One region of the Pseudomonas sp. YNh genome, then DNA from elsewhere that is predicted to be linked to it. Evidence: predicted binding sites of a transcription regulator. Region 1 holds the regulator's gene; each other region holds the start of a gene.
What was found. Region 1 encodes sigma-54, which starts transcription at its own class of promoters, with help from an activator protein. Its sites were predicted from a motif close to ANTGGCATNNANNTTGCTNT; they were not measured.

Region 2: a site for sigma-54 is predicted at 3,746-3,765, ahead of glnA (type I glutamate--ammonia ligase). Genes of this name have one in related genera too.
Region 3: a site for sigma-54 is predicted at 5,758-5,777, ahead of flgB (flagellar basal body rod protein FlgB). Genes of this name have one in related genera too.

The regions. Positions count from the first base shown of each region.
Region 1 is NZ_JBBMRJ010000003.1:35,641-43,100, reverse strand. Features, by position in the region: gene WF331_RS04255 (class II fumarate hydratase) at 1-382, shown strand, start outside; gene WF331_RS04250 (hypothetical protein) at 411-872, shown strand; gene WF331_RS04245 (superoxide dismutase) at 874-1,485, shown strand; gene WF331_RS04240 (ZIP family metal transporter) at 1,497-2,390, shown strand; gene WF331_RS04235 (HPr family phosphocarrier protein) at 2,549-2,821, opposite strand; gene rapZ (RNase adapter RapZ) at 2,841-3,695, opposite strand; gene ptsN (PTS IIA-like nitrogen regulatory protein PtsN) at 3,698-4,162, opposite strand; gene hpf (ribosome hibernation-promoting factor, HPF/YfiA family) at 4,175-4,483, opposite strand; gene WF331_RS04215 (RNA polymerase factor sigma-54) at 4,563-6,056, opposite strand; gene lptB (LPS export ABC transporter ATP-binding protein) at 6,232-6,957, opposite strand; gene lptA (lipopolysaccharide transport periplasmic protein LptA) at 6,958-7,460, opposite strand, start outside.
Region 2 is NZ_JBBMRJ010000002.1:323,672-331,131, forward strand. Features, by position in the region: gene typA (translational GTPase TypA) at 1-1,810, opposite strand, end outside; gene thiI (tRNA uracil 4-sulfurtransferase ThiI) at 1,938-3,392, opposite strand; gene glnA (type I glutamate--ammonia ligase) at 3,863-5,269, shown strand; gene glnL (nitrogen regulation protein NR(II)) at 5,625-6,710, shown strand; gene ntrC (nitrogen regulation protein NR(I)) at 6,707-7,460, shown strand, end outside.
Region 3 is NZ_JBBMRJ010000001.1:210,117-217,576, reverse strand. Features, by position in the region: gene WF331_RS00955 (MFS transporter) at 1-834, shown strand, start outside; gene WF331_RS00950 (flagellar brake protein) at 1,003-1,746, opposite strand; gene WF331_RS00945 (flagella synthesis protein FlgN) at 1,826-2,293, opposite strand; gene flgM (flagellar biosynthesis anti-sigma factor FlgM) at 2,343-2,657, opposite strand; gene flgA (flagellar basal body P-ring formation chaperone FlgA) at 2,820-3,572, opposite strand; gene WF331_RS00930 (chemotaxis protein CheV) at 3,650-4,579, shown strand; gene cheR (protein-glutamate O-methyltransferase CheR) at 4,629-5,456, shown strand; gene flgB (flagellar basal body rod protein FlgB) at 5,824-6,234, shown strand; gene flgC (flagellar basal body rod protein FlgC) at 6,237-6,680, shown strand; gene flgD (flagellar hook assembly protein FlgD) at 6,693-7,394, shown strand; gene flgE (flagellar hook protein FlgE) at 7,423-7,460, shown strand, end outside.

The DNA of each region.
Region 1 (7,460 bases):
CCAGGTGATCGGTAATGACGCGACCATCGCTGTCGCTGGCCAGTCCGGCAACTTTGAGCTGAACGTGATGCTGCCGGTGATCGCCCGCAACTTGCTGGAGAGCATCGAGCTGATGGCCAACGTCAGCCGTTTGCTGGCCGACAAGGCCATCGCCACCTTCAAGGTCAACGAGGCCAAGCTCAAGGAAGCCCTGGCGCGCAACCCGATCCTGGTCACTGCGCTGAACCCGATCATCGGTTACCTCAAGGCTGCCGAAATTGCCAAGACCGCCTACAAGCAGGGTCGCCCGGTCATCGATGTGGCGCTGGAGCACACCGACCTGTCACGTGACCAGCTTGAAGCGCTGCTGGACCCGGAAAAACTCACCGCCGGCGGTATCTGACCCTGCGTCACCGCCCAGGAGACAACCCATGCAGCACTGGAAACGCACCACGGAAACCGCCAACCGCCTGTTCGAACAAGGCGAGCTGGTCGACGCCCGGGAACACTACCTGCAAGCCCTGGCGCTGGCCCAGGTGCTGTTCGAGCGCTGGCATGACGTCGACGAAGCGGTGGCCGTGTTCGTCATCGCCCACCACAACCTGGCCGACCTGCACGTGCGCCTGAATCAGCCGCACGAGAGCGCCGACTACTTGTGCGCCGCCCACCAGCGGCTGCTGCACGCCAGTCAGGAGGCGCGATTGCCCCAGCCGCTACGTGACGCAGCGCTGCGCCACAGTGGGCGAACCTACACCGAACTGCTGAATTTCATCGCCGAGTACGGCCAGTACCCGCGAACCGAGCGCCTGCTCAACCGCCACAATGCCGGGGCCAGCGAACTCGCTGCCCAGCCGGACGTGGCGCCTGGAACCCATGCCTACGGAATTCACTGACATGCCCCATACCTTGCCTGCTTTGCCTTACGCCTACGATGCGCTGGAGCCGCACATCGACGCCCAGACCATGGAGATCCACCACAGCAAGCACCATCAGACCTACGTCAACGGCCTCAATGCCGCCATCGAAGGCACTGAGTGGGCCGAATGGCCGGTGGAAAAACTGGTCGGTGCGGTCAAGCAGCTGCCAGAAAACCTGCGCGCTGCGGTCACCAACCATGGCGGCGGCCACGCCAACCACAGCCTGTTCTGGACTGTGATGTCGCCGCATGGCGGCGGTGAGCCACGGGGCCAGCTGGTACAAGCCATCTCCTCGCAACTGGGCGGTTTCGATGCCTTCAAGGATGCCTTCACCAAAGCGGCGCTGACCCGCTTCGGCAGCGGCTGGGCCTGGCTCAGCGTGACCCCGCAGAAAACCCTGGTGGTGGAAAGCAGCGGTAACCAGGACAGCCCGCTGATGCACGGCAATACGCCGATCCTCGGCCTGGACGTGTGGGAGCATGCCTACTACCTGAAGTACCAGAACCGTCGTCCGGAATACATCGGCGCTTTCTACAACGTCATTGACTGGGCGGAAGTGGAACGTCGCTACGTTGAAGCCCTGAAGTGAGTCGGACCGGTATGCGCTCTGAAGTGATGTCTGTCAGCAGTGTGCGCCTGTTTCGCCTTGCGCTTGGGACTTTGCTTTTGCTGGCGGGCACCGCGCTGTTGGTAGCGCGTGGCCTTGCCTGGCTGGACCTGGAACCACGGATGTTGCGCGCCCTGGAGGGCGGCGCATTGTGCGCACTGGGGACGGCGTTGGGGGCGGTACCGGTACTGGTCATTCGCAACATGCCAGTGGCGCTGGCCGACACGCTGCTGGGCTTCGGCGCTGGCGTTATGCTGGCAGCCACCGCGTTTTCCCTGATCATTCCGGGTCTGGGCGCGGCCCAGTCCATCGGTTTCAGCCCTTGGGGCGCGGGCGGCCTGATCAGCTTTGGCTTGTTGTTCGGTGCGCTCTGCCTGTTTCTGGTTGACCTAAAAGTGTCTGGCGCCTCACCAGAAGCGCTGGTCGGCACCGACAACCAGCCGGTGATTGCTGCGCGCATCTGGCTGTTTGTGATCGCCATCATCGCCCACAACATTCCCGAGGGCATGGCCATCGGTGTGTCCGCCGGTGGTGGCATGGCCGACGCCGACAGCCTGGCCATGGGCATTGCCTTGCAGGATGTGCCTGAGGGGCTGGTCATTGCGCTGGTGCTGGCCGGGGCGGGCATGTCGCGCTTCAAAGCCTTCTTGATAGGCGCAGCGTCAGGCCTGGTCGAGCCGGTGGCTGCGGTGATCTGCGCCTGGCTGGTGAACATCGCCGAACTGCTGCTGCCGTTGGGCCTGGCCTGCGCGGCGGGGGCAATGCTGCTGGTGGTGACCCAGGAGATCATCCCGGAATCGCGCAGTAACGGCCATCATCGTCTGGCCAGCCTGGGGCTGTGTATTGGCTTCTGCCTGATGATGGTGATGGATACAGCGATGTCCTGATTCATTATCAGGTTTGCGTGTTCCCTGTGGGAGCGGCCTTGTGTCGCGATAGGGCCGCAAAGCGGCCCCGGCAACTTGTGCCTTGTTGCTCAAATTCTGGGACCGCATTGCAGCCCTGTCGCGGCGCAAGGCCGCGCCTACAAGGATCGTGCTGGCTTTTATTCGCCTTCGTCGAAGAAGTTGTTGATCAGCTCGACCAGCGCATCCATGGCGTCGTTGTCCTGCTCGCCTTCGGTGTGCAGGTGCACCTGGGTGCCTTTGCCGGCCGCCAGCATCATCACCGCCATGATGCTCTTGCCGTCCACCAGCTTGTCCGGCGCACGGCCAACCCGCACCTGGCAGGGGAAGCGGCCTGCCACGCCGACGAACTTGGCTGCCGCCCGGGCATGCAGGCCCAGCTTGTTGATGATGGTGATTTCGCGGGCGGGCATCGTGGGGCGGATCCTTGGGCTAGAGGTCGCGGTGGCGGACCTGGACGTTTTTCAGGGATTGCTGCAGCAACTGGCCAAGGCGCTCAGTGATGTACACCGAGCGGTGGTGGCCGCCGGTGCAGCCGATGGCAATGGTGACGTAGGCACGGTTGCTGGCGGCGAAGCGGGGCAGCCACTTGAGCAGATAGCTGGAAATGTCGCTGAACATGTCTTCGACATCCGGCTGTGCGGCCAGATAGTCGATTACCGGTTGGTCGAGGCCGGAGTGCTCGCGCAGCTCGGGCTTCCAGTAAGGGTTTGGCAGGCAGCGCACATCGAACACCAGGTCTGCATCGACCGGCATGCCACGCTTGAAACCGAACGACTCGACCAGGAACGCGGTGCCGGGCTCGGGTTGGTTGAGCAGGCGCAGCTTGATTGAATCACGCAACTGATACAGATTCAGGTTGGTGGTGTCGATCTTCAGGTCGGCCAGGTCGGCGATCGGGCCCAGAAGCTCACTCTCGACCCGAATCGCTTCGGCCAGCGAGCGGTTGGCATTGGTCAGTGGGTGGCGTCGGCGGGTTTCCGAGAAGCGCTTGAGCAGCATGTCTTCGTCGGCATCCAGGAACAGCACATCACACTGGATGTTTCGCGCACGGGCTTCTTCGAGCAATTCGGGGAAGCGCGTCAGGTGGCTGGGCAGGTTACGCGCGTCGATCGACACGGCAACCTTCGGTTGCAGCAGTTCGGTGTTGATCAGCGCTTCTTCCGCCAGTTCCGGCAGCAGCCCGGCGGGTAGGTTGTCAATGCAGTAGAAACCGTTGTCTTCCAGTACATCGAGGGCGGTGCTCTTGCCGGAGCCGGAGCGGCCGCTGACAATGATCAGGCGCATGTTCAGTGCTCGTTCTGTACGTCCAGGACAACCTGGAACAGGGCCTCGTTACTGCTGGCGGCACGCAAGCGATCACGAACCTCCTTGCGATCGAGCATGCTGGCAATCTGGCGCAGCAGTTCCAGATGGGCATCGGTAGCGGCTTCAGGCACCAGCAGGACGAACAGCAGGTCCACGGGCGCGCCATCGATGGCGTCGTAATCGATTGGAGCTTCCAGGTGCAGCAAGGCACTGACCGGTGCGGAACAGCCTTCAAGCCGGCAGTGGGGGATGGCGATGCCATTGCCGAAACCGGTCGAGCCGAGTTTTTCCCGGGCGACCAGTTTTTCGAAGACGTCTTGCATCTCCAGTTCTGGCACTTGGTCGGCGATGACGGTGGCGACCTTTTCCAGGGCGCGCTTCTTACTGCCGCCCGGCACGTTCACGAGTGAACGGCCGGGGGTCAGGATGGTTTCAAGTCGGATCATGGATGAGGGGGATCAGCGTGCAGCTGCACCTTGCAGCAGGCTTTGCTGTTTTTCCTTGTGTTTTTTCAGTTGGCGGTCGAGCTTGTCGGCCAAGGCGTCGATTGCTGCATACATGTCTTGGTCTTCGGCATTGGCAACCACTTCACCGCCGGGAATCTGCAGGGTCGCTTCGACCTTCTGCTGCAGCTTCTCGACTTTCATGATGACCTGCACGTTGGTGATCTTGTCGAAGTGACTCGCTACGCGTTTGAGCTTCTGCTCCACATAATCACGCAGCGGTGGGGTGACTTCTACATGCTGTCCACTGATATTGACTTGCATACAGCTTCTCCTTTGTTGCCCGTGCATAAAGAGGCAGGTCTCGCACCTGCCCCACAAACGCTGTGGCTCATCTCAGGGGCTACATCAGTCGCTTGCGCTCGCTCGACGGTGCGATGCCGAGGGACTCGCGGTACTTGGCGACGGTGCGACGGGCTACCTGGATGCCTTGTGCCTCCAGTAAACCAGCGATCTTGCTGTCACTCAATGGCTTTTTCTGATTTTCAGCCGCAACCAGTTTCTTGATGATCGCGCGAATCGCCGTGGACGAGCATTCTCCGCCTTCGGAGGTGCTGACGTGGCTGGAGAAAAAGTATTTCAGTTCGTAGATGCCACGCGGTGTGTGCATGTACTTTTGCGTGGTAACTCGCGAAATGGTCGACTCGTGCATCCCCACCGCTTCGGCAATGTCATGCAGCACCAGCGGCTTCATCGCTTCGTCGCCGTGGTCGAGGAAACCACGCTGGTGCTCGACGATCTGGGTGGCAACCTTCATCAGGGTTTCGTTACGGCTTTGCAGGCTCTTGATGAACCAGCGCGCTTCCTGCAACTGGTTGCGCATGAAGGTGTTGTCGGCGCTGGTGTCGGCGCGGCGCACGAAACCGGCGTATTGCGGGTTCACCCGCAGGCGCGGTATGGCTTCCTGGTTCAGCTCCACCAGCCAACGGTCGGTATCTTTGCGCACGATGACGTCGGGCACCACGTACTCGGGTTCGCTGGACTCGATCTGCGAACCAGGGCGCGGGTTGAGGCTTTGTACCAGTTCGATGACCTGGCGAAGCTCGTCTTCCTTGATTTTCATGCGCCGCATCAGCTGGCTGTAGTCGCGGCTGCCGAGCAGGTCGATGAAATCGGTGACCAGGCGCTTGGCTTCGGTCATCCACGGGGTATTGGCAGGTAGCTGGCGCAGTTGCAGCAGCAGGCATTCGCCCAGATTGCGGGCGCCGACACCTGCCGGTTCGAACTGTTGGATGCGGTGCAGTACCGCCTCGACTTCGTCCAGCTCGATGTCCAGCTCAGGGTCGAAACCGGCGCAGATTTCTTCGAGGGTGTCTTCCAGGTAGCCCTGGCCGTTGATGCTGTCGATCAGGGTAACGGCGATCAGGCGGTCGGTGTCGGACATCGGCGCCAGGTTCAGTTGCCACAGCAGGTGGCTTTGCAGGCTTTCGCCGGCCGATGTGCGGGTGGTGAAGTCCCACTCGTCGTCATCGTTGCTCGGCAGGCTGCTGGCGCTGGTCTGGTAGATGTCTTCCCATGCGGTATCGACTGGAAGCTCGTTGGGAATGCGCTCGCTCCATTCACCGTCTTCCAGGTTGTCGGCACTGATGGTGCTTTCCTGGAAGCTGTTGTCCTGGGCTTCGGCTGTCGGCTTGTTCTCGGCGTTGTCCGCCATCGGGTCGCTGTTGTCGAAGTCCTCGCCGTCTTCCTGACGTTCGAGCATCGGGTTCGACTCCAGCGCTTCCTGGATTTCCTGTTGCAGGTCCAGGGTGGAAAGCTGGAGCAGACGGATGGCCTGTTGCAACTGCGGTGTCATCGTCAGTTGCTGGCCCATTTTTAGGACGAGCGATGGTTTCATGGCAGGGGCTTGTACCTTGTTCGCCGGCGCGCATGCGCCATCCACTACACGAGGGCGCCGGGGCGCCAGATCAAGCAAGTTTTATGCCTTAAATTGTAGCGTTTGCCTAGAGCACCGTAACAACTTTACCCGCAGTTGTGCGGCTATTTTCCGGTGCTCCAGGCGCGTGCCGGGGTCAGAGACGGAACTCGTGGCCCAGGTAAACCTCTTTGACCAGGTCGTTGGCCAGGATGGTTTCGGCGTCGCCTTCGGCGATCAGTCGGCCATCATTGACGATATAGGCGGTTTCGCAGATATCCAGGGTCTCGCGCACGTTGTGGTCGGTGATCAGCACACCGATGCCCTTGGCCTTGAGATGGTGGATGATCTGCTTGATGTCGCCGACCGAGATCGGGTCGACACCGGCGAATGGTTCGTCCAGCAAGATGAACTTGGGTGCGGTCGCCAGGGCGCGGGCAATCTCGACGCGACGGCGTTCACCACCAGAGAGGCTCATGCCGAGGTTGTCGCGGATGTGGCTGATGTGGAACTCCTGCAGCAGGCTTTCCAGCTCCTTGCGCCGGCCGTCGCGGTCGATGTCCTTGCGGGTCTCGAGGATGGCCATGATGTTGTCGGCCACCGACAGCTTGCGGAAGATCGAGGCTTCCTGCGGCAGGTAGCCGATGCCAGCACGGGCGCGGCCGTGCATGGGCTGGTGGCTGACATCGAGGTTATCGATGAGCACGCGCCCCTGCTCGGCCTGGACCAGCCCGACAATCATGTAGAAGCAGGTGGTCTTGCCGGCGCCGTTGGGGCCGAGCAGGCCGACGATCTGGCCGCTGTCGATCGACAGGCTGACATCGCGTACGACCTGCCGCCCCTTGTAGCTCTTGGCCAGGTGCTGGGCTTTGAGGGTTGCCATTTACTCGGCCTTCTTCTTGGGCTGGATCACCATGTCGATGCGCTGACGCGGTGTAGTCACGTTGCCACCGCGACCGGCGGTCGCCACCTGGGTCTGGGTGTTGTAGACGATCTTCTCGCCTTCGGTGGTGTTGCCTTCGTTCTCGACCTTGGCGCGGTCGGTGAGGATCACCAGGTCTTTCAGCGCCTGATACTGGATGGTCACGCCCCAGCCTTTCATCTTGTCTGGCTTGGCCGCGCTCTGCTGCTGCTCGAAGTAGGCCAGGTTGCCCACCGAGGTCACCACATCGATGTCGCCGGAAGCGGAGCGGGTGATGGTCACGGTGTTGCCTTTGATCATCATCGAGCCCTGGGTAATGACCACGTCGCCGGTGTAGGTGGCTACGCCTTGCTTGTCATCCAGGTGGGCCTGGTCGGCCTGGATGCGGATCGGCTGATCACGGTCATTCGGCAGTGCGAAGGCGCTCGCGCTTCCCAGTGCTGCGCTCAGGCTGAGCAAAAGGG
Region 2 (7,460 bases), on a different contig from region 1:
CTTTCTTGGCAGCGCGGGTACGCTCGCTTTCGTCCAGGATCTTCTTGCGAAGACGGATGGACTTCGGCGTTACTTCGCACAGCTCGTCTTCCTGGATGTATTCCAGAGCCTGTTCCAGGGTGAAGCGAACTGGCGGAACCAGAGCGATGACTTCGTCTTTACCCGAAGCACGCATGTTGTCGAGCTTCTTGCCCTTGGTAGGGTTGACGCCCAGGTCGTTGTCGCGGCTGTTCTGGCCGATGATCTGACCGTTGTAGATCTCCTGACCGTGCTCGACAAACAGCTTGCCACGCGCCTGCAGGGTTTCCAGCGAGTAGGTCAGCGCCTTGCCGGTTTCGACCGAAACCAGTACGCCGTTCTGACGGCCGGACATGTGGCCGGACTTCACCGCGTCGTAGCGGTCGAAGATCGAGGTCAGGATGCCTGCACCGTTGGTCAGGGTCAGGAACTGGTTACGGAAACCGATCAGACCACGCGCCGGGATGTTGTATTCCAGGCGTACACGGCCCTTGCCATCCGGAACCATGTTGGTCAGGTCGCCTTTACGCAGACCCATTTCTTCCATCACCTTGCCCTGGGCTTCTTCAGGGATGTCGATGGTGACGTTCTCGAACGGCTCTTGCTTGACGCCGTCTACTTCACGAATGATTACTTCCGGGCGACCCAGGGCCAGCTCGAAGCCTTCGCGACGCATGGTTTCGATCAGTACCGACAGGTGCAGTTCGCCACGACCCGAGACCTTGAACTTGTCTGGGGAATCGGTTTCTTCAACGCGCAGGGCAACGTTGTACAGCAGCTCTTTGTCCAGACGGTCCTTGATGTTACGGCTGGTGACGAACTTGCCTTCCTTGCCGCAGAACGGCGAGTCGTTGACCTGGAAGGTCATCGAAACGGTTGGCTCGTCAACGGTCAGCGGCTTCATCGCCTCAACGGCAGTCGGGTCGCACAGGGTGTCGGAGATGAACAGCTCGTCGAAACCGCTGATGCAGACGATGTCGCCAGCCTGGGCTTCTTCAACGTCAACGCGGTGCAGGCCGTGGTGGCCCATCAGCTTGAGGATACGGCCGTTACGCTTCTTGCCGTCAGCGTCGATGGCAACAACCGGGGTGTTCGGCTTGATGCGACCACGGGCAATACGACCAACGCCGATAACACCCAGGAAGCTGTTGTAGTCCAGTGCGGAGATCTGCATCTGGAACGGGCCGTCACGGTCAACAGCTGGCGCTGGAACGTGGTCGATGACAGCCTGGTACAGAGCAGTCATGTCTTCGCCCATTTCGGTGTGGTCCAGACCGGCAATGCCGTTCAGGGCCGAGGCGTAGACCACTTTGAAGTCCAGCTGCTCGTCGGTAGCGCCGAGGTTGTCGAACAGGTCGAAGATCTGGTCCAGAACCCAGTCAGGACGTGCGCCCGGACGGTCAACCTTGTTGATCACGACGATTGGCTTCAGGCCGGCTTCGAAGGCCTTCTTGGTCACGAAGCGGGTTTGCGGCATAGGGCCGTCTTGAGCGTCGACCAGCAGCAGCACGGAGTCGACCATCGACATTACACGCTCAACCTCGCCACCGAAGTCGGCGTGGCCGGGGGTGTCGACGATGTTGATGTGGTAGCCGTTCCAGTTGATGGCGGTGTTTTTCGCCAGAATGGTAATACCGCGCTCTTTTTCCTGGTCGTTGGAGTCCATGACGCGCTCGTCGTTGAGCTCGTTACGCTCCAGAGTGCCGGACTGACGCAGGAGTTTGTCGACCAGGGTGGTTTTACCATGGTCAACGTGGGCGATGATGGCGATGTTACGCAGATTTTCGATCACAAGTGTATCTCGATCAGAGGATTCGGTTGCCGCCAGTGTAGGCGGCCAATATGTACTGTTTAAGGCTCAGCGGGCCCGGCGGTCGGGAGGGCGATGGCGGATACTGCCGCCAAACAGCCCCGGCGTCTTATGTCGGACGATAAACACGCACATTGGCATGTCCCTCACTGAGCAGATGGTGTGCGTGCAAACGGCTCATCACACCCTTGTCGCAATACAGCAAGTACTGGCGCGTCGGATCCAGATGCTTGAACTTGCTGTTGATGGCATAAAACGGCATGGCCTGGACTTCGATACCTTCCAGCACCAGGGGTTCGTCTTCCTGGGCATCGGGGTGACGAATGTCGATGACGATCTGGCCCGACAGTGCCTCGGCCACTTCCTCGATTTCGACATCCTTGCCCAGCTCGTCGATCACATGGTCGATGGAGATCAGCTTGGCGCGCTCCAGGGCGCGCTCCAGCACGGCCATGTCGAACTGCTTTTCTTCATGCTCCATGCGGTGGCGCTTGGCGTGAGTGGTCGGGTTTACCGAAATCACGCCGCAGTATTCTGGCATGTGCTTGGCGAAGTCGGCGGTGCCGATTTCGTTGGCCTGGTCGATGATGTCCTGCTTGTGGCTGGCCAGCAAAGGGCGCAGCACCAGCTTGTCGGTGGCCGAGTCGATGATCGACAGGTTCGGCAGAGTCTGGCTGGACACCTGGGAAATGGCCTCGCCAGTTACCAGGGCGTCGATCTCCAGGCGGTCAGCCATGTGCGCGGCGCCGCGCAGCATCATGCGCTTGAGGGTCACGCCCATGTAGCTGTTGTCGACCTTGTTGAGGATCTCGCCGACCACTTCTTCGAACGGCACGCTGATGAACAGCACGCGCTGGCTGCTGCCGTACTTCTTCCACAGGTAGTGGGCCACTTCCATCACACCCAGCTCGTGGGCACGGCCGCCGAGGTTGAAGAAGCAGAAGTGGGTCATCAGGCCACGGCGCATCATCTGGTAGGCCGCCACGGTGGAGTCGAAGCCACCGGACATCAGCACCAGGGTCTGCTCCAGGGCGCCCAGCGGGTAGCCGCCGATGCCCTGGTGCTGGTTGTGGATCACGTACAGGCGCTGGTTGCGGATTTCGATGCGCACCAGCACTTCAGGCTTCTTCAGCTCGATGCCGGCGGCGCCACACTGCTGGCGCAGCTGGCTGCCGACGTAACGGTCGACGTCCATCGAGGTGAAGTCATGGTGGCCACCGCGCTTGCAGCGCACGGCGAAGTGCTTGCCGGCCAGCAGGTGGCCGAAGTGGTGCTTGCACTTGGCAACGATGTCGTCGAAGTCACCCAGCGGGTATTCCTCAACCTGCAGGAAGTGGGTGATACCCGGTGTGCAGGTGAGGCGCTCGATGATCTCGCGCTGGACCTTTTCGTCCTCGATGCGGGTGACCACTTCGAGATTGTCCCAGACACCATCGACCGCGAGCTCAGGATCGAGGTCCTTGAGCACGTTGCGGATGTTCTTGGCGAGCTGGCGGATGAAGCGCTTGCGCACCGGCCGGCTCTTGATGGTGATTTCTGGGAAGACTTTGACGATAAGTTTCATTGGTTAACAGCGCGCGCAGGGCCTGCCGAAAATGTGGGGCGCGAATTATAGCGGAAACTGCTCAGGATTTGACCAACTTTTGTACAGAAGGTTGGATTTATATTGCCTGTACCGGCCTCATCGCCGGCAAGCCTGCTGCCACAGGACTTCGGCAGGCCTCAAGATCTGCGCCCTCTCTGTGGGAGCCGGCTTGCCGGCGATGAGGACCTTAAAGGAAGCACCCAACCCAACCAATGCACCCTATTGGTGCGTTGATGCCAAAAACCGCATCGTAAGGGTGCACTTTTCCCCACCAACCCGCCGCCAAATGCCCGCAAACGCCTGCTTTTATCCTACCCTCGCCATTTTCGGGCACTGGCATGCAATTTGCTCCCTTGTGAGGCAGGTAAGCTTGGCCGACTATCCGCGCCCGGCAACACCCTTTTTCCAGGGCAGCGGCCCACCGCGCTCTAGACCCTCCGGAGGACAACATGTCGAAGTCGGTTCAACTCATCAAAGATCATGACGTCAAGTGGATTGATCTGCGTTTCACGGACACCAAAGGCATTCAGCACCACGTGACCATGCCGTCGCGTGATGCGCTGGACGAAGACTTCTTCGAAGTCGGCAAGATGTTCGACGGTTCCTCCATTGCTGGCTGGAAAGGCATCGAAGCTTCCGACATGATCCTGATGCCGGTTGACGACACTGCCGTCCTGGACCCGTTCACCGAAGAACCTACCCTGATCATCACCTGCGACATCGTCGACCCGTCGAGCATGCAGGGCTACGATCGCGACCCACGTGCGATCGCCAAGCGCGCCGAAGAGTACCTGAAGAGCACCGGCATCGGTGACACCGTATTCGCAGGCCCGGAGCCAGAGTTCTTCATCTTCGACGAAGTGAAGTTCCACTCGGACATCTCCGGTTCGATGTTCAAGATCTTCTCCGAGCAAGGCTCGTGGATGACCGGCGCTGACGTGGAAGGCGGCAACAAAGGCCACCGTCCAGGCGTGAAAGGCGGCTACTTCCCGGTTCCGCCGTTCGACCACGACCACGAAATCCGTACTGCCATGTGCAACGCACTGGAAGAAATGGGCCAGACCGTTGAAGTTCACCACCACGAAGTGGCGACTGCCGGCCAGAACGAAATCGGCGTCAAGTTCAACACCCTGGTGAAGAAAGCTGACGAAGTACAAGCCCTGAAATACGTCGTGCACAACGTTGCCGACGCTTACGGCCGTACCGCTACCTTCATGCCGAAGCCACTGTACGGCGACAACGGCTCGGGCATGCACGTGCACATGTCGATCTGGAAAGACGGCAAGAACACCTTCTCGGGTGAAGGCTATGCCGGCCTGTCCGACACCGCCCTGTACTTCATCGGCGGTATCATCAAGCACGGTAAGGCCCTGAACGGCTTCACCAACCCGTCGACCAACTCCTACAAGCGTCTGGTCCCAGGCTTCGAAGCCCCGGTAATGCTGGCCTACTCGGCTCGCAACCGTTCCGCCTCGATCCGTATTCCTTACGTCGGCAGCCCGAAAGCCCGCCGTATCGAAGCACGCTTCCCGGACCCATCGGCCAACCCGTACCTGGCCTTCGCGGCCCTGCTGATGGCTGGCCTGGACGGCATCCAGAACAAGATCCACCCAGGCGATGCTGCCGACAAGAACCTGTACGACCTGCCACCAGAAGAGGCCAAGGACATTCCGCAAGTGTGCGGCAGCCTGAAAGAAGCCCTGGAAGAGCTGGACAAAGGCCGTGCGTTCCTGACCAAGGGCGGCGTGTTCTCCGATGACTTCATCGATGCCTTCATCGAGCTGAAGTCGGAAGAAGAGATCAAGGTCCGTACCTTCGTGCACCCGCTGGAATACGAGCTGTACTACAGCTGCTGATCTGATCGGCGCCTCGCGCCGGTAAAATGATCACGACGGCCTCCTTCGGGAGGCCGTTTTCGTTTGCGCCCCACGCAGAACCCTCGCCACTCACGCTATGCTCTATCTTGGTGCAAGATTGAGTGCAGTGCCCCGAATTGCTCCCCAATCTGGTTCACATTAAACGTTTCACCAAGACATTCTGATCCGAATTTGCGCAGATCCAGGCCTTTATCGGCAAATCCCGCTTCTTTTCGGAGCTTTGGTTTGTTTCTTGCATTTTTCTGTGGAGAGACTGGCATCAGCAGATGCACCCCGAGCCCGGACCTGGCCAAAGAAGTGCCAGGCAAGCGCCAAAAGAGGTCAACGACGCCTTATGACCATCAGCGATGCGCAGCACCGTCTGCTTCTGGACAACCTGACCACCGCCACGTTGCTGCTCAACGCCGAGCTGCGCCTGGAGTACATGAATCCGGCCGCGGAAATGCTACTGGCCGTCAGTGGTCAACGTAGCCATGGGCAGTTCATCAGCGAGCTGTTTACCGAATCGACCGAAGCGCTCAGTTCGTTGCGCCAGGCGGTGGAGCAGGCGCACCCGTTCACCAAGCGCGAAGCGCAGCTCACCTCGCTGACCGGGCAGACCATTACCGTCGACTACGCGGTAACCCCCATCCTGAACCAGGGCCAGACCCTGTTATTGCTGGAGGTGCACCCGCGCGACCGGCTGCTGCGCATCACCAAGGAAGAGGCCCAGCTGAGCAAGCAGGAAACCACCAAGATGCTGGTGCGCGGCCTGGCCCACGAAATCAAGAACCCCCTCGGCGGCATTCGCGGCGCAGCCCAGTTGCTGGCCCGCGAGCTACCCGAGGAAGGCCTGCGCGACTACACCAATGTGATCATCGAAGAGGCCGACCGCCTGCGCAACCTGGTCGACCGCATGCTCGGTTCGAACAAGCTGCCGTCGCTGGCCATGACCAACATCCACGAAGTGCTGGAGCGGGTCTGCAGCCTGGTCGATGCCGAAAGCCAGGGTTGCATCACTTTGGTGCGCGATTACGACCCAAGCCTGCCGGACGTGCTGATCGACCGCGAGCAGATGATCCAGGCCGTACTCAACATCGTGCGCAATGCCATGCAGGCGATCAGTTCGCAGAACGAACTGCGCCTGGGCCGCATCACCCTGCGCAGCCGCGCCTTGCGCCAGTTCACCATCGGCCATGTACGCCACCGCCTGGTCGCGCGGGTGGAGATCATCGATAACGGCCCGGGCATTCCGCCGGAACTGCAAGACACCCTCTTCTATCCCATGGTCAGCGGCCGCCCGGACGGTACCGGGTTGGGCCTGGCCATTACCCAGAACATCATCAGCCAGCACCAGGGCCTGATCGAGTGTGAAAGCCACGCAGGCCACACCGCCTTCTCGATCTACCTGCCCCTGGAACAAGGAGCCACCGCCTCATGAGCCGAAGTGAAACCGTATGGATCGTCGACGATGATCGCTCCATCCGCTGGGTCCTGGAAAAAGCCCTGCAACAAGAAGGCATGACCACCCAGAGCTTCGACAGCGCAGATGGCGTAATGGGCCGCCTGGCACGCCAGCAGCCGGATGTGATCATTTCCGATATCCGCATGCCGGGCGCCAGCGGCCTCGACCTGCTGGCACAGATCCGCGAGCACCACCCGCGCCTGCCGGTCATCATCATGACCGCCCATTCCGACCTCGACAGCGCCGTGGCGTCGTACCAGGGCGGTGCTTTCGAGTACCTGCCCAAGCCGTTCGATGTGGACGAAGCCGTCTCGCTGGTCAAGCGCGCCAACCAGCACGCCCAGGAGCAACAAGGCCTGGATGTGCCGCAGAACCTGGCGCGCACACCGGAAATCATCGGCGAAGCCCCGGCGATGCAGGAGGTGTTCCGCGCCATCGGCCGCCTCAGCCATTCCAACATCACCGTACTGATCAACGGCGAGTCCGGTACCGGCAAAGAGCTGGTCGCCCACGCCTTGCACCGTCACAGCCCGCGTGCATCGTCGCCGTTCATTGCCCTGAACATGGCGGCCATCCCGAAGGATTTGATGGAGTCCGAGCTGTTCGGCCATGAGAAAGGTGCTTTCACCGGTGCTGCCAACCTGCGCCGGGGCCGCTTCGAACAGGCGGATGGCGGCACCTTGTTCCTCGACGAAATCGGTGACATGCCCGCCGACACCCAGACCC
Region 3 (7,460 bases), on a different contig from region 1:
CTGTGCCTGGTGCCGGTGGCAATGACCCGGCGGATTCACCCGGCGCCCTTGCGCCCGGCACCGATGGAGCCGAAGTTCTTCATCAAGCGCGTGCCGCAGTCGCTCAGTACGGTATTGGGCTCGGGGTTGATCGTCGGCTCGTTCTACGGCCTGGCGCCTTTGTACGCCTCAAGCCAGGGGATGGCGACCGAGCAGATCGGTCTGTTCATGGGTAGCTGTATTTTTGCCGGCCTGCTGGTGCAGTGGCCGCTGGGCTGGTTGTCTGACCGTTACGACCGGGCGGTGCTGATCCGTAGCGTGGCAATAGGGCTGGCGCTGGCGGCTGCGCCATTGGCGATACTGCCCAGTGTGCCGCTGGAGATGCTGTTCGGTATCGGCTTCCTGATTTCGTTGCTGCAGTTTTGCCTGTACCCGCTGGCGGTGGCGTTTTCCAACGACCACGTGGAAAGCGAGCGGCGGGTGTCGCTGACGGCCATGCTGCTGGTGACCTATGGCGTGGGCGCGTGTATCGGGCCATTGGCGGCGGGCGTGCTGATGAAAGTGCTGGGCCCGCAGATGCTCTATGCGTTCTTCGTGTTCTTCGCCCTGGTGCTGGTGTGGCGCATTCGGCCGAAAGCGGTTACCGGTCTGCACCAGGTGCAGGATGCACCACTGGGCCACGTGGCGATGCCGGCGGCAGGTTCGCCCTTGTCGGCAGCGCTGGACCCTCGGGTGGATGAGCAGACGGTGCAGGACGTGATGCAGGCGCCGGTGGCGGCGGAAGATACCGAGGATGAAGATAAAGGGGCTGAGCAACCAGCAGCTGAACCGGAGGAGGTCAGCAAGTCGGTGTAAGCCTGTACCGGCCTCTTCGCGGGCTTGCCCGCTCCCACAGGTACCGCACAGTGCCTGAAATCTGTGCATTACCTGTGGGAGCGGGCAAGCCCGCGAAGAGGCCGGTACTGGAAGAACACAAATGAAAACGCCACCTCGATAGGTGGCGTTTTTGCATTTGGCCGACGATCAATAATCGTCCTTGTCGAACCGCCGCGCCTCGCGTTGCAGCTGGTACACAAAACTCTCGATCTTGCGCTGTGCCTGCCCGCTCAGGTTATGGAAGCGCACGCCAGCGAAGGTGGTGTTGATGTGCTCTTCATAGTGCAGGTGACGCAGTTCGACCATGGTGTCCACCAGGCCCAGCGGGTTACCCGCCTTGAAGCGCTCGTACACCTGGCCCAGTTGCAGGCGGCTTTCTACATCACCTTCAAACCGCAGTTTGCAGCCGGTGGCCGAGATATCCAGCAGCTTGCCACGCAGGGCGCCGTTACCCTTCAGGTGGGTGCCATCGAGGATGATGTCGACCAGTTGCGACAGCTTCAGCGCGGCGCGGAAGGCGTTGCGGCGCTGGTGGTAGGTCATCTCTTGAGGCATGGCGCCGCTGTAGCAGCGGTGGCCGTCGACTTCGCTGATCTTCAGCGCGTGGTTGCATTCCCAGGCGATGCGCACGCCATCGTGGAAGCCCTCAACGCGGAAGTGCTCGCCGTTTTCGATGAATTTTTCACCGTCGCGCGGGATCATCTCGTCCAGTGCCAGGGTGTTGCTTTCACGGTCCACGTGCACCACGTAGCTTTGGAAGCGCTGGCTGCGGTCATGGAACGTGATGATCAGGGGGTCGTGGCTTTCCTGCAGTTGCCGCAAGTTGGCCGCAATCTCCAAGGGGGTGTTCAGCACCTTTGGCGGTTGCGGGGCTTCGGTTTCATTGAACACGGCTTATCGTTCTCCAGGCAAAAGCGACACACGCAAGTAACGGCATTTTGCCAGTATGTTCCGTGCCTTGATAGAAAAATCACACTTGGCTGAGGGCCCGTGGCTTGGCCAGCAGCGAGGTGCTGCCGCGGCTGTCGTAAAGCGACGGCGAGTCGCCGCCCATGAGGATTCTGATCTGGTTGTTGGTGACGTGTTGCTGCACCTGGATGATCCGGCCGTTGGTCTGGTTGACCTGCTGGCAGTCGTCCATCAGTTTCGACAGCATGTCGAGCCGCTGCAGCATCGCCTCGCCATGGGGCGATTGGGCGGCCACTGCTTGCACGCCAGTGCGATCGGCACTCAGGCCCAGGCTGCCGAGCAACTGGCTGCGGCGCTGGCCATGCTGCTCGAGCAAGATGATCAGCGACTGCTTGCGCGCCAGAATCTGTTCCAGCAGCGGCATGTCGCGGCCATGCAGGGCGATCGCTTCTTTATTCAGAAGGTCGAGCAGTTCCTGCATCGGGGCAATGTCATCTTCGATCAGTTGCAGCAATGTGGTGTCGTGCATGGCTAACTCTTGGCTTTTCTAGCGTCCGTGAAGTCAGCGCGCCGAACGGTCAGCGCTGGGCTTCGAAATCGAGCAGTTTGCTGGCGATCTTGCCGGCATCGACCTGATAGCTGCCGTCGGCGATCGCCTGTTTCAACTGGGCCACACGGGCACTGTTGACGACTGGCTCGTCGCGCAGCTTGTCGCTGATCTTCTGCAACTGCTGTGCCTCTTGGCTGAGGTGTACCGCTTCTCCGCTGGCGCTGGTGCTGGTGGCCGCTTCCTGGCTGGCGGCCGGTTTTTCGGCGCTGCCGGACGCGGTATTGCCGCGCACGCCGCCCGTGACGGACGGAGAGTTATTCAAACGACTGAAGTCGATGACCATGATCAGGAACCTCTGGGTATTTGGACGCTTGCCTTGTTTTCGGCCAACCCGAAAGAAACTTTAGGCACAAATGCATAGCCGCCTGTCAGCAAGCTCGCGAACCCGTTCTCTGACACAGTTTAGGAAATGCGGTTCCTCACTGCCAGCGCAATCTGTGGCTGGCTACATACTGACCTCGACCTGGCCCGGGCCAGTAACCCGGGCCTTGACCACCCGTTTGGAATTCAGGTTGCGTACCCGTATCTGTTCGCTCAGGCCGCCCTTGCTCAGGGCCTCGCCCGGCATGCGCACGCTGAGGCTGCCGCTGCGGGCGATGATCACCACCTGGTCGCCCTTGCGCACCACCTCGGCCTGCTCCAGATGCTGCGGGGTGAGCACCTGGTCGATCACCGTGGGGCGCAGCATCTTCATGCCCACCGCCTGGTCCAGTTCGGTCAGAAAACCCTGGCCAAGGGTGCCGACATCGCGCTCGCGCAGGGCCACGTCGCCTTCGCCCACCGTGTTATCGCGCTTGAGTGGGCGGGTGACCACCACCACGTCGCGGAACAGCCGTACCGTGGCCGGAACAAACACCGTCCACGGGGCCGCACTGTCGCAGCGCACCCGTACCGTCACCCGGCCAAGTGGCAGGGAAGGGCTTTCCAGCGAGGCGTCCAGCTGCTGGCTGCACAATGGCATGCGCAGGCGTGGGTCCAGCGGGTTCACCTGGATTTCATAGCGGCCGGGGGTCTGGGTGGTGGCCAGGTAATCTTCTACCGTGAATTCAAGAAACCCTTGGGTGACACCGATAAGCTGTTCAGGCAAGGTAAGCGCGTCCGCTACCGTGCGAACGCCGGGCGCCAGCAGGCACAGCGTGGCCAGCGAGCCAGTCAGCAGGCGCGTCAATCGTCGGAAAAATGTCGTTTTCGTATGCATGACGCTCAAAAAAGCAAAGCCCGTGCCGACTCGTAACTTGAGTTGCAACGAAAGGCTGAAAGATTAAGGAGTCTGGCATGGCGGGTGTTATGGATTCGGTCAACCAGCGCACGCAGCTGGTGGGTCAGAATCGCCTGGAATTGCTGCTGTTCCGCCTCAATGGCGAACAGCTTTATGGCATCAACGTGTTCAAGGTCAGGGAAGTGCTGCAATGCCCTGCGCTGACCCTGCTGCCCAAGGCGCACCCTGTGGTGCGTGGCGTTGCCAACATCCGCGGGGCGACCATCCCGATCCTCGACTTGTCGATGGCCACCGGGTTGCGGCCGCTGCAGGAAGAAACACGCAACAGCTTCGTGATCATCACCGAGTACAACACCAAGACCCAGGGCTTCCTGGTGCACTCGGTGGAGCGCATCGTCAACATGAACTGGGAAGAGATCCATCCGCCACCCAAGGGCACCGGCCGTGACCACTACCTGACCGCAGTCACCCGGGTGGACAACCGCATGGTCGAAATCATCGACGTGGAGAAGGTGCTGGCCGAGGTTTCGCCGTCGTCCGAATCGGTGTCGGCCGGGGTGATCGATGCCGAGGTGCAGGACAAGGCCGTGCTGATGCGGGTGCTGACCGTCGATGATTCGTCGGTGGCGCGCAAACAGGTCAGCCGCTGCCTGCAGACCGTGGGGGTGGAAGTCGTGGCACTCAATGATGGTCGTCAGGCCCTGAACTACCTGCGTCAGCTGGTGGATGAGGGCAAAAAGCCGGAAGAAGAGTTCCTTATGATGATCTCGGACATTGAAATGCCGGAAATGGACGGCTATACGCTAACGGCTGAGATCCGCAGCGACCCGCGCATGCAAAAATTGCACATCTGCCTGCATACTTCGCTTTCCGGGGTGTTCAACCAGGCAATGGTCAAGAAGGTCGGCGCCGATGACTTCCTGGCCAAGTTCAAGCCGGACGACCTGGCCCAGCGGGTGGTCGACCGGATCAAGGCAGCGCATTGAAGCAGCCGGGGCAAGCCCCGGCACCAGTGATTGAAAAGAGGCGGCAGTAGTGTCTACGGGTAATTTGGATTTCGAACAGTTCCGGGTATTCCTGGAGAAAGCCTGTGGCATCCTGCTGGGCGAAAATAAGCAGTACCTGGTTTCCAGCCGTCTCAACAAGCTGATGGAACAACAGGGCATCAAGAGCCTGGGCGAGCTGGTGCAGCGCATCCAGGCCCAGCCGCGCAGTGGTTTGCGCGAGCAGGTGGTCGATGCCATGACCACCAACGAGACCCTGTGGTTTCGCGATACCTACCCGTTCGAAGTGCTGAAGAACAAGGTGATCCCCGAGTTCATCCGCAACAACCCCGGCCAGCGCCTGCGCATGTGGTCGGCGGCCTGTTCGTCGGGGCAGGAGCCGTATTCCATTTCGATGGCCATCGACGAGTTCGAGCGCAGCAACCTTGGCCAGTTGAAGATGGGGGCGCAGATCGTTGCCACCGACCTGTCCGGCACCATGCTCACCAACTGCAAGACCGGTGAGTACGACAGCCTGGCCATTGCCCGCGGCTTGTCCCAGGAACGCCTGCAACGCTACTTCGACCCCAAGGGGGCGGGGCGCTGGGCGGTCAAGCCGGCGATTCGCAGTCGCGTCGAGTTCCGCTCGTTCAACCTGCTTGACAGCTATGCCAGCCTGGGCAAGTTCGACATCGTGTTCTGCCGCAACGTGCTGATCTACTTCTCGGCACAGGTGAAGCGCGACATCCTGCTGCGCATTCACAGCACACTGAAGCCTGGTGGCTACCTGTTCCTTGGCGCCTCGGAGGCGCTGAACGGGTTGCCGGACCATTACCAGATGGTCCAGTGCAGCCCGGGGATCATCTACCAGGCCAAGTAATCAAGAAGGCCGGCAGCGAAAACTGCCGGCCTTTTTGCTGTATGTGCCGGCCTCTTCGCGGGTAAACCCGCTCCCACAGGTTCGGTGCCGCCCTCGGGTCTTGCACAGGTCCTTGTGGGAGCGGGTTTACCCGCGAAGGGGCCGGTGCAGGAAAAACACTGACGTCAATTTTTTGGTTTGCCGCTTTTGCCGCCCGGCAATTGCCGCTTTCGCCGCCCAAGGCGGAAGGCCTTTGCCGCTTTTCTGGCATCACCCTGACACCACCCCACCTCGAAAGCCCATGTTTCCGGGCTTTGCACTGATTGGCACAGCCCTTGCTATACCTTGCTCAACGATATTCCGGTCAACCTCCGAAGGTTTCCCCGACATGAGCATCAGCTTCGACAAGGCGCTTGGTATTCACGAAAAGGCCATGGGCTTCCGCGCCCAGCGCGCCGAAGTGCTGGCCAACAACATCGCCAACGCCGACACGCCTAACTACAAAGCGCGTGACATGGACTTCGCCTCTGTGCTGGCCGCCGAAAGCGACAAGCAGCAGAGCGGCCGCTTCGCCATGGACCGCACCAATAGCCGCCACATCGAAGCCGAAGGCCTCGCCATCGCGGCCGACGATACCCTCAAGTACCGCACGCCGCTGCAGCCATCGATTGACCAGAACACCGTGGACGCGCAGATCGAGCAATCGAACTACACCGAAAACGCCATTGGCTTCCAGGCCAGCTTCACCTTGCTCAACAGCAAATTCAAGGGGCTGGTATCGGCCCTGCGGGGAGAATGACCATGTCCCTTTCCAGCGTCTTCAATATTGCCGGTAGCGGCATGAGCGCGCAGAACACGCGCCTGAACACCGTGGCTTCCAACATTGCCAACGCCGAAACCGTCTCGTCGAGCATCGATCAGACCTACCGCGCTCGCCACCCGGTGTTCGCCACCACCTTCCAGGATGCGCAGGCTGGCACCAGCCAGTCGCTGTTCGACGACCAGGGTGAAGCAGGGCAGGGCGTGCAGGTCAAAGGCATCGTCGAAGACCAGAGCACCCTGGAGGCTCGCTACGAGCCAAACCACCCGGCGGCGAACAAGGACGGCTACGTCTACTACCCGAACGTCAATGTGGTCGAGGAAATGGCTGACATGATCTCCGCCAGCCGTGCGTTCCAGACCAACGCCGAGCTGATGAACACGGCCAAGAGCATGATGCAGAAAGTCCTGACCCTGGGGCAGTGATAGGAAGCCGACATGACCACTACCAATTCCACCTCTGACGTCAGCAGCGCGTACCTGACATCGCTGCAGAAGCAGACGTCGAAGACCGACAGCAGCACCGGTGCTGCCGGCAGCGCGCTGGGCAAAGATGCTTTCCTGCAGTTGCTGGTTACCCAGATGAAGAACCAGAACCCGCTCGATCCGCAGGAAAACGGCGAGTTCGTGGCGCAGCTGGCGCAGTTCAGCAGCCTTGAGAGCATGCAGTCGCTCAATGACTCGGTGACCTACATCGCGGCTGGGCTGCAATCCTCCCAGGCGCTGCAGGCTTCGTCGCTGGTCGGGCGCAATGTGATTGTCCAGACCGACAAGGCCGTGGTCGACACCAGCAAGGATATGAAAGGCACTGTCAACCTGACGTCGTCGAGCACCGCCACCTCGGTGGGCATCTACGACAAGGACGACAAGCTGGTGCGCACGCTCGACCTGGGTACTCAGAAAGCCGGCAAGATCGACTTTACCTGGGATGGCCTGAACGACGACGGCGAAGCAGCGCCAGCCGGTACCTACACCTTCAAGGCTACTGCCTCGATCGACGGCAAGGCCACGGCCATGACCACCAACCTGCCGGCCTCGGTCACCAGCGTGACCATGGGTACCAACGGTTCGGAGATGACACTCAACCTGGCCGGGTTGGGCAGTGTTGCGCTTTCCAAAATCCAAAGCATCGGCATCTAGGGCCTGAGCAAAACGACAGGAGTTACACATGTCTTTCAATATCGGCCTTAGCGGCCTCTATGCAGC